Regions from separate parts of the Paenibacillus odorifer genome, predicted to be linked through region 2. Evidence: riboswitches for the same ligand, from Rfam matches in the RefSeq annotation. Region 2 holds a riboswitch; each other region holds the start of a gene.
What was found. Region 2 has a riboswitch for cyclic di-AMP ahead of PODO_RS15935 (APC family permease). Riboswitches for the same ligand answer to the same signal wherever they lie in the genome.
Positions count from the first base shown of each region.

Region 1: another riboswitch for cyclic di-AMP. It lies ahead of PODO_RS00190 (resuscitation-promoting factor); the one in region 2 lies ahead of PODO_RS15935 (APC family permease).
Region 3: another riboswitch for cyclic di-AMP. It lies ahead of PODO_RS02615 (hypothetical protein); the one in region 2 lies ahead of PODO_RS15935 (APC family permease).

Region 1 is NZ_CP009428.1:40,727-44,006, reverse strand. Features, by position in the region: gene PODO_RS00190 (resuscitation-promoting factor) at 170-1,336, opposite strand; cyclic di-AMP (ydaO/yuaA leader) riboswitch at 1,622-1,851, opposite strand; gene PODO_RS00185 (TatD family hydrolase) at 2,050-2,820, opposite strand; gene PODO_RS00180 (HD domain-containing protein) at 2,872-3,280, opposite strand, start outside.
Region 2 is NZ_CP009428.1:3,677,420-3,680,699, reverse strand. Features, by position in the region: gene PODO_RS15945 (DsbA family protein) at 6-758, shown strand; gene PODO_RS15940 (disulfide oxidoreductase) at 755-1,219, shown strand; cyclic di-AMP (ydaO/yuaA leader) riboswitch at 1,414-1,573, shown strand; gene PODO_RS15935 (APC family permease) at 1,698-3,280, shown strand, end outside.
Region 3 is NZ_CP009428.1:595,770-599,049, reverse strand. Features, by position in the region: gene kdpA (potassium-transporting ATPase subunit KdpA) at 1-165, opposite strand, end outside; gene kdpF (K(+)-transporting ATPase subunit F) at 178-255, opposite strand; gene PODO_RS02620 (hypothetical protein) at 382-798, opposite strand; cyclic di-AMP (ydaO/yuaA leader) riboswitch at 1,051-1,240, opposite strand; cyclic di-AMP (ydaO/yuaA leader) riboswitch at 1,660-1,824, shown strand; gene PODO_RS02615 (hypothetical protein) at 1,893-2,447, shown strand; gene PODO_RS29815 (hypothetical protein) at 2,462-2,983, shown strand; gene PODO_RS02605 (hypothetical protein) at 3,045-3,280, shown strand, end outside.

The DNA.
Region 1 (3,280 bases), 3.2 Mb from region 2:
GACTCCTTCCAAAAAAAGCAAAAAGAAGAGGATTCGCTCCTCTTCTTTTGGTTAAAGAATGTATAAGTGATGAGCGGTTGCTCTGCGATCAACGAAATGATCATCCAGCGTTCCTTAACGGTTATCATCACTATAGCTTATCAAAGGATTTTTTGCAAAAGCTTCAGTTCTAGTTAAGCTCTGGTTTCACAGGTCCAATCACATATACGGTACGTGATTTACGGCCGAAATTACGAGCATGGCTCAGGGAATCATAATAGACATCCACTTTATTGCCTTTAATGGCACCGCCAGTATCCTCTGCACGGCGGAATCCAAGCCCATCGATATAAACCCACCAGCCAATAGGAATTACATTCGGATCTACTGCAATTGTACGACCTTCCGTTACGCGTGTTCCGGAGGCAGTTTTAGTACCTATTCCTGGCTCTTCTGACGAATAAGCTGTCATGGAGACGTTCTTAATCATCTTCTTGTACTCAAAGTCTACGCCAGCCTTGCTTGTGACGTTCTTAGTCTTAGCGCTAACTTTAGTCGTTTTGGAGGTAGTGCTTGATTTGGAAGTTGTTGTAGCTTTAGCAACTACAGTAGGCTTAGGAAGTGCTTTAGTACCAACGGCAATGATCTTATCTTTTGTTACCGTTTGTACTTCCTTGCCGATCATGCGCATAGAGGCCAGTTCTCCGTCTTGATAGATCTTTTCAATATGCTGAACCATGACGCCTGGTTTGCCTGCCTGTGCCACTCTAACTGTTCCCACAGTAAGGGAGGGATCTGCTGTCTTAATAACACGGAAAGGTAAGTTAGTTGTTCGCTGTACCGTTTGCTTGTTGATACGAACGATCTTAATCTCCATGTCAGCAGAGATGGTGGTGTCTAACGAAGGAAAAATCTTATCATAGCCTTCTAGGTTGATACCCAGTTTGTCAATCGCCTGACCGATGGTGTCTTCGGTCGTATATAACGTTTTTGTTGCTCCGTCCGCAGTAAGGCTAAATTTCTGCGCACGATTGATAACGACACGGTCACCGTCTTTTATTTCATCACTCAGACCTAAAGATAATTCATCATGCGGCTGCAGCGAAATTTGCTCTTTCTCCAACACATCACCAAGAAGTGCTTCTCGCGTTTCAAGTGTCTGTGTTTGCCCGTCTATTACTAAAACAAATTGTTTGTTACTTTGACCGTGTACGTACAGCAGAATTAACAGCGCGATTGCGATTGAAATCACACCTGCAAGTAAAAGTACGCGAGTATTTACTTGCTCCCACCGTAATGCGAAAGACCTGCTGGATGACTGCGAATCATGGGATACCTCTGGTTGGAATAAGCCCATTCTCTCCATCCTCCTTACATAGCCTCGTCGTCAATTTGTATATCATGAGGACTGAATTTCTTTGACGAAACTATTTGAGATTGTCACAGGATACGCACGTATTAACTTAGCGTCTCCTGCTCATGGATCGCCTGCTCGGCACAGCTACTCCCACACCTGTTATATAACAGTATGCGGGCAACATTCAGTTTATTCAAAAATAAAGAAGCCTAAAAAGAGTTCTCTTGAGGACTCTTTCGTGGCTTCTCCGATGTCAGAATACGCGGGAATGTTTGTGCACGAGGTTGCCTCTCTTACTTGCGCTTACGGGGTTAGCTGTCGGGTTCGGACGAAAGAGAGACGCCCTATTTCAGGTCACCCGCTCACGGCGGTTGCCCTTAAATTCACCCCAAAGACCACGTGAAGAAATCAAATATTGTTCTGCGGCAATTCCTAGTCGTATTCAAGATACAGGCATGCGGCAGTTCAATATTGGTTCCCCCGTTCTCCATACGGAGACTCAGCGAGACGATCCATGAATCAATGGCTGTCACAATAACAACAGCTCACATCACTGAAAAGATGATATCCTGTTTTGATGCATGTTGTAAAGGACGATTCAACCACGTTTAAGCAAATATATGGTTAAAATATTGTAATAATCAGCCGTTTTTATATTAAAAAAGTTTAATATATCGGCTATTCTCTATTTTTCACCCGTTTTACTCCTGTTTTCAGACAATCCCAAATCGTTCCAGTGCGTTCGCATACGTAATTTTAGCCAATTCTTCCCATGTTAACCCTTTAATTTCAGCCGCAGCCTCTGCTACTAACTTCACATGAGCACTCTCATTTCGCTTGCCACGGAAGGGGTGTGGAGTCAAATATGGAGCGTCTGTTTCGATCAATAATCGGTCCAATGGCGTCTGTGCAAGCACCTCTTTAGGCACTCTGGCATTTTTGAACGTTATCGGTCCTCCAAATGACAAATGAAATCCAAGGTCTAGACACATTTTTGCTGTTTCCCAGCTGCCTGAGAACGAATGCATCACGCCACCAATTTCATTTGCTTTTTCCTCCCGTAAAATCCGTACAACATCTTCATGAGCATCACGGTCATGTATACAGATTGGCATTTTTAGTTCACGGGCTAGTCCGATTTGTTTGCGGAAGACCTCCTGCTGCACATCCTTGGGAGAGGTATCCCAATAATAATCCAATCCAATCTCTCCGATGGCCACCACTTTTTCATGGCTGCAAAGAGAGGCGATCCAATCGAGGTCTCCCTCTTTCATATCAATCGCATCCTGTGGATGCCAGCCCACCGCTGCATAAATATAATCATAAGATTCAGCCAGCTTCATCGTTGAAGGGATCGTTTCCCGATTAAATCCAATATTGATCATCTTGCTAACTCCGGCCTCTACTGCACGAGCAATAACTTCCTCGCGATCCTCGTCGAATTGAGGCGCATCTAGATGTGTATGTGTGTCGAACAGATACATTTTAAAGCTCACTCCTTGTTGTTTTTATCAATAGTTCCATAAATATTTGTATTATTTTGCAAAAATCTCTGCTACAGAAGAGGGCAAGCGTGTAAGGGCTTTTTTCAGCTTATCCTGTGGGAAATATAGATGATATCTGCCACGATGAATTCCGCTTATTGAGCGCACAATATCCGATACCTCTGAAATTTCCCGCAATTGCTCATTCCGATCAAGCAGTAAAATTTGATTATTGTCGAAGGCTGCTCCTGGACGGAACACATCATAAGGCAAATCTGTCGGATAATCAATCTCTAGGTCATATTCTGGGTTAAGTCCCACTCCCGCAAAACTGCTGCGGATTTCCGTAATCATATCTGTATCCAAATTCTCAATCTCTACATATTTATACAGTTTACGATGAATAAAACGGGTACACAAGTCGCTTAATAACTCATCTTCTTCAAGTGTCCATTGCATA
Region 2 (3,280 bases):
TCTCCTTGAGTAAACCTAAAAAAAGTCCAAATGTTCCCCAGTTGAGCAAACAAGAGAAACGACGGGTAGAACAGGAGCAACAGAAGCAGAAAACGAGAATTTTAGTTATTAGTTCAATAGCTGTAGTAGTTATCATTTTTGTTGGATTGTTTATGTTAGCTTCGAAAGATGCAGCAAAGAATGTCTCTACAGGAGAACCGGTAGAATTCAATTACAGTGAGCTACCTAGGATTGGTAATGAGGATGCACCTGTTAAGCTTGTTGAATTTGGCGATTTCAAATGTCCAGCTTGTTCCCAGTTTGCTGGCTCCATGAAACCGAAAATTGTTCAAGATTTTGTCAACGAGGGAAAAGCAGCTCTTTACTTTGTAAATATGGCTTTCGTTGGTCCTGACTCTGAGACAGCTTCACTAGCTGCATTGTCTGTATACCATCAGAATAAGGATGAATTCTGGAAGTTCTATGATGCTGTATATGCGCAGCAAGGGGATGAGAGCGACGAATGGGCCACTGAGGATTTCTTGATAAGCCTTGCTGAAAAAGAGAAATTAGCGATCGATTACGATCTGTTGCGTAAAGACATCCAAGAGAAAACTTATGCAGATGAGCTGAAGAAAGACATTCAGTTGGCAACTGACGCAGGCGTGACAACTACGCCTTCGCTCTACATTAATGGGGTGAAAACGGCTGAACCTTTCGATATTGAAGCGATTACATCTGAAATTAACACCGCCGCAAAAGCAGTGGAGGCAAAGTGACAAAATTCCTATCTTTTTGCAAGCGTAACTGCCTCTATCTGGCCTGGTTTGTCTCTTTGGTTGCTGTAGCTGGTAGCTTGTATTTAAGTGAAGTCTTGAAATATGAACCTTGTAAGCTTTGCTGGTTTCAGCGGATTTTTATGTATCCGCAGTTATTTTTGTTGGGAATTGCCACTTTCCGTGGAGATAAGCGCATCATTCCTTATGTGCTTCCATTAAGTTTGATTGGTGGCAGTATCTCAATCTATCATTATGCGGAACAGAAGATTCCAGCGTTAAGTAAAGTTCTACCTTGTACAATTGTTGTTCCTTGTAATAAAGATTACTTGAACTACTTCGGATTTATTACGATTCCTTTGTTAGCTTTAATCGCTTTTGCTCTAATTAGTCTCCTTCTTTGGTATGGACGTAAGGAAGAAGAAATGATTGAAGTAGATGCAGAGGAGAGCTTAGGATTTTAGTTTTCGCTTTGGAAGTTACAAAAAAGCTGAAAAGGTATTAAAATCACGGGCTAGAGGGATAATTGAAGATAATGAAAGAGAGCATCCAATAAGACGCTATATTTGAGCTTATTGGATGTTTTTTCATTCTTTTTTCATTTTTTTCAACGCTTTACTGTAGGCACTTTGTAGACTAATATTAGACCTTGTGAGAAGTTGAATATGCGCTGAATTTTCTTAGGAAAAACGGGGGAACCAAACTTGGCATTCATGCCAATGGGGTGAATCGGAACCGGGTCGAACAGACCTGTACCGTAGGGCTATAACCACAGCCCGAATCCGCCAGCTAACCTCGTAAGCAAGGTGGGAAAATGACCATGCATAAGCATGCGGATCATTTCCGTATGCTTATTTTTGTGTCTGCATTTATGAAATCCACCGATGAAAACAGCGCACGGAAATTCCGTTTCAGCTCCCAAAGAAAGGAACTGTATCCACCATGGTAAGCAAGGTAAAACGACTATTGATCGGACGTCCGATGAAGTCGAATGAACTCGATCATGAAAAGTTATCCAAGGTTAAAGCACTGGCTGTCCTGTCTTCTGATGCGCTCTCGTCTGTAGCCTACGGAACGGAACAAATACTGATTGTACTGGTGGCTGCCGGGTTTACTGCCATCTGGTATTCCCTGCCAATTGCATTAGCCGTATTGGGCCTGCTGGCCATCCTGATTTTATCCTATCGGCAGACGATTTTTGCTTATCCGCAAGGAGGCGGAGCTTATATCGTAGCCAAGAGCAATCTTGGTATTCCGACAGGGCTGCTCGCTGGGGGTTCATTATTGGTGGATTACATTCTTACCGTAGCGGTTAGTGCCTCGGCAGGGACGGATGCGATCACATCGGCTTTTCCAAGTCTTCATAATCATACTGTTCTCATCGCTGTATCTGTTATCGTTCTATTAACAATCATTAATCTTCGCGGAGTGACTGAATCGGCTTCGTTCATCGCAATTCCAGTGTATTTGTTTGTGGTTTCGATTGTTGTTCTGATTATCTCCGGTATCGTTAAATATGCAATGGGTGGCGCGCATGCGAATGTTCCTGAAATAGGCAGCGCCGTATCTAATGTAAGTTTGTTTCTACTATTAAAAGCGTTTAGCTCTGGTTGTTCAGCCCTAACGGGGGTTGAGGCCGTATCTAATGCGATCCCAAACTTTAAAGCACCGGCTGAGAAGAATGCAGCCAAGACGCTAATGATCATGGGACTTATCCTTGGCTTTATGTTTACCGGAATCACTGTGCTGGCGTATTGGTATGGTATTGTGCCAGATGAAAAGGCTACGGTTGTCTCTCAGATCGCTGAATCGACCTTTGGCCGTGGCGGATTGTACTTTTTCATTCAAGGGATTACAGCAGTGATTTTGTTCTTGGCAGCTAATACAGCATATTCAGCGTTTCCGCTGCTTGCCTTTATGTTTGCAAAAGATAAATATCTGCCACACGCATTTATGGTCCGTGGTGACCGCCTGGGCTTCTCAAACGGCATTATTTTTCTAGGAGTTATGTCTATCATACTTGTGGCTGCATTCCATGGGAATACGGAAGGTTTGATTCCACTTTATGCGGTAGGCGTGTTCATTCCTTTTACCTTATCCCAACTGGGGATGATGGTGCATTGGATCAAAACAAGACCTGCTGGATGGGTGAAAAGATTTGTTGTAAATACCATCGGTATGCTGACTACATTGACGATTACGCTTATATTTATTATTACTAAATTCTCAAGCGTATGGATGGCATTCATTTTCTTACCTGCTGTAATGTTCGTGTTCCACCGTATTCATAAGCACTATTTGAACACTGCGGATCAACTGCGTATATGTCCGGCTACTGATAAACCTATAATTAAAGGAAGTACTGTAGTTGTTCCTGTTGCAGGGGTTACACGTGCTGTATTACATTCCATCAGCTATGCGAAGTCTCTAACAGATAATGTTGTTGCTGTGTATGTAGGCTTTGATGAAGAAGACATTCATAAGATGGAGCAACGGTGGGAGGAATGGAATCCAGGCGTACGCCT
Region 3 (3,280 bases), 3.1 Mb from region 2:
CCGTTTTTTCAGGCCGATCAGCTTATAAATACCTTTCTCTGTGCCTGCAAACCAGCGATCCGTACGATTTGGTTCGTTAGAAAATACATGATATAAATACGTCCCCATCGGCTTGACCAACAAGATGAGAATTACAATTACGACGACTATTTGCAAAATGCCCATGAATGCCCCTCCTTAAAATTTCTCAGGATGAATCAACGCGTAAACCAGATATATAAACAACAGTAGGGTAACAGCGATTACTAGAATCACAGCTTATCCCTCCCCGTATCCTCAACTACACCTGCGCACCAGCGCATAAAGCCATAAAATAACCCGTAAATTACAGCTAACGAAGCCACCATATACAGATCCATCATATCTTCCGCACTCCTTCCATTATCCTTGATGAGGTGATCTATCGATTAGAAAATCAGCATCACCACTATGGGAATAGATTACATAGCTCGCACCAAGTCTTTTATAGACCAATCTAGGATTTATAGAACTTGTAATCACAAAAATTGGCTGTGTCGTCCAGGTACGGCACATCTGAATATAGCGGCAGCAAAGCGGAAAGCTGCTCTCAAACAGATATACCCTGCCTACCGGGAACGATGGGCGAAACCAAGTGCTCTGATGGCGGGTATCCACTAGAATAACCTGCTCGATTCCGAGCTCCTCTAGTAAAGCTTTCTCAGCCAGATTGTTGGTTAATCCCGCCATCTTAATACCCCTGAACTTCAGAAGTTTAATGAAATGTTCTCCCGCCTTTGTAGGCGCACATACAAGCACATATTCATTCTGATCCGTCATCTCTTTTTTCTCCTCCTGCTCATTTACAACAAGGAGGCAACGAAAATCTCCGAAAGGATGTTGACCTATCGTCATTTTCGGGCACAACCTAAAGCTCGGTTGTGTCACGTCATTAGACGCTGCCTTACAAATACCGCTAATGATGAATTTAGCGACCTCTTGGGGGAGGCCTCCATAAATGCTTTGCTTCTAAGAGCACAGCAAAAAGCCACAAAGGATCTCCTCTGTGGCTCGCTAGCGGTCACATTGCACTCATCCTCTCTCCATACGCTTACGAGGTTAGCTGTCGGATTCGGGCGGTGAGAGTCGCCCTACCTGTATAGATGCGAGCTCACTCGCACCCTCTACAGGATTCACCCCATAATCAGCTTCCGACTCTCACATCGGCTGCCGATTGTTGGTTCCCCCGCTTTCCTTATCGGAAATTAAGCGGATCAAATATTCGATTGTCGTTGAAACAGGAGTAATCATACTCTTATGCACGAAGACTTGTAAAACCTGAATGATGCCAAAATAATGCAAATTAAAAACTATTTTCCCATTAGATAGCGCTTACTTGATATCTAATCTCTCTATATCTCTTGTTTACTCGAGTTTCAAGCGTTTAATCGCTATCTATAACCCATGTGATTTTATTCACCTTTTTAGGGTGAAAATACTGCAAATTCCCTTTATAGGTTGAAACGCAAGAAGCTGAGGTTGAGCGAGAAAGAGGCGCGATAACACGCCATAAATACCTATTTACCTCGTTTTTCAGTCGTAGTCGGCAGGATATGGTTAAAATCGCTCTAAAAGAACATTTTCCGTTTTTTACAGAAAATCTTGAAAAGAGTATGATTCGGGTTGAATCTAATTCATGAAAAACAATCAACGCTGAGTTCCTGCATTCGCAGGGAACGGGGGAACCATCAGGCCACCTGGCCTACTTGGGGTGAATCCAAAGGAGACTGCGTAAGTCTCAATAGGTAGGGCGACTCTCACCGTCCGAATCCGACAGCTAACCTCGTAAGCGTAAAGAGAGAGACCCTTGATCCGCCACGCTTTGGCCCAGGTATATCTGCCTGTAATCCAAAACCGCAGCAGAGGTCCTCCTCTTGCTGCGGTTTTTGCGTTACCTGAGCCTGTTAGGTGATAGCACGCTGGATGGGGTGAATGTTTTGAAGCACTATTATTTAGGGATACATCAAGGGCTGCTTGAGCCGATAAGTCTAAATTACGTTTGTTTCGGGGCCTTGTGGTTCGAAGAAAATAATCACAGATACATTGTAGGTTATGCATTTGGCCAGAACCAGATCCAAGCCCTTCGCCAATTCAGTACACCTTCTTCTTGTAAAGACTGTTTAGACTCTAAGATTGTATATGAAATATATAAAAAAATTCGAGAACAACAACAGCAGCAGGATTGGTCATCGCATCAAAAACTCCCGTGGTTTACAGCCTTCAAGGAGCCTTGGAAAGATGTAAGCGCCGGTTGGTATGTCTTGAGATCCCGCAGCACCTTTCCCTTACATCTATCTGTTATACGGAAAGAGAAGTTCCGACTATGGCTAGAGCATACCGCAGTCTGTGAGAATAAAATGGAAATGCTCGCTTGTGTAGAAAAGGCTAGTGTCACTCATCATGTAGACTTAAAGCTTTTGGAAATCTAAGGAGGAACCCTACTATGGACCAGCGCAGACTATCCCGCATTGAAGTATTTGTATTGGATGAACCCGAGCCTATTCACTATGGAATGGAAGGGGCTGAAGGCTGCCGTTATGGTATTCTGAAGCTCACCTGTAAGGGAGGTTGCAGTTGGGGGGCTTGTCTAATCTCTGCCAACACCAAAAATTTCGATCTCATTAAATGGAGTTCTTTTTTACGGGCTATCTGTCATTGCCGTCTTGAGGAAGCGCTGGATAAGGTCCGCCGCGAAGGTTCAGATTGGGAGCAGGTTAAGCTTGAGCTAGTTCAGGGTGCTTTGCAGGATTTAAAGGCCAAGCTCCAGGGTAAATCCTTGGCAGGGCATATTCAGCAAGGGCGTCTGTACAGTGTTGCAGCTGGGGGGAGCAATTCCAGAAGTGAACGGCTCTACTACAAACCTTCCAAAGCTTTTTCCACTGCCTCCCAGCAGAAACACAGTTGCCCGGAACCAGACACCGCCGATCTTATCAATAAATCCATCTCTTACTTTTCTATATTATAGATTCAAGCAAATCTCTCATTCTGAAAGGATCGTGTTCACCATGCCTGACCCCTTACCTCCCGTGTCCACCTACAGTGCTAAATTTGCAGAGTGTGTTCAAAAGTATACTAATGAAGTCTACGTACTCAGTTCCATGTTATTAGAACAATCTAATGAGGCAGACAAGGTTACTATCCGCACCTTCACAGAGCTTCATAAAATATATCGTCAGGATAACTTCGACCCTCAGTTATTCTCTATCCACGCTTACCGCACTTGTATTCGCCAGTGTGCTGATTCTTTTGCCCGGCGCTCTCT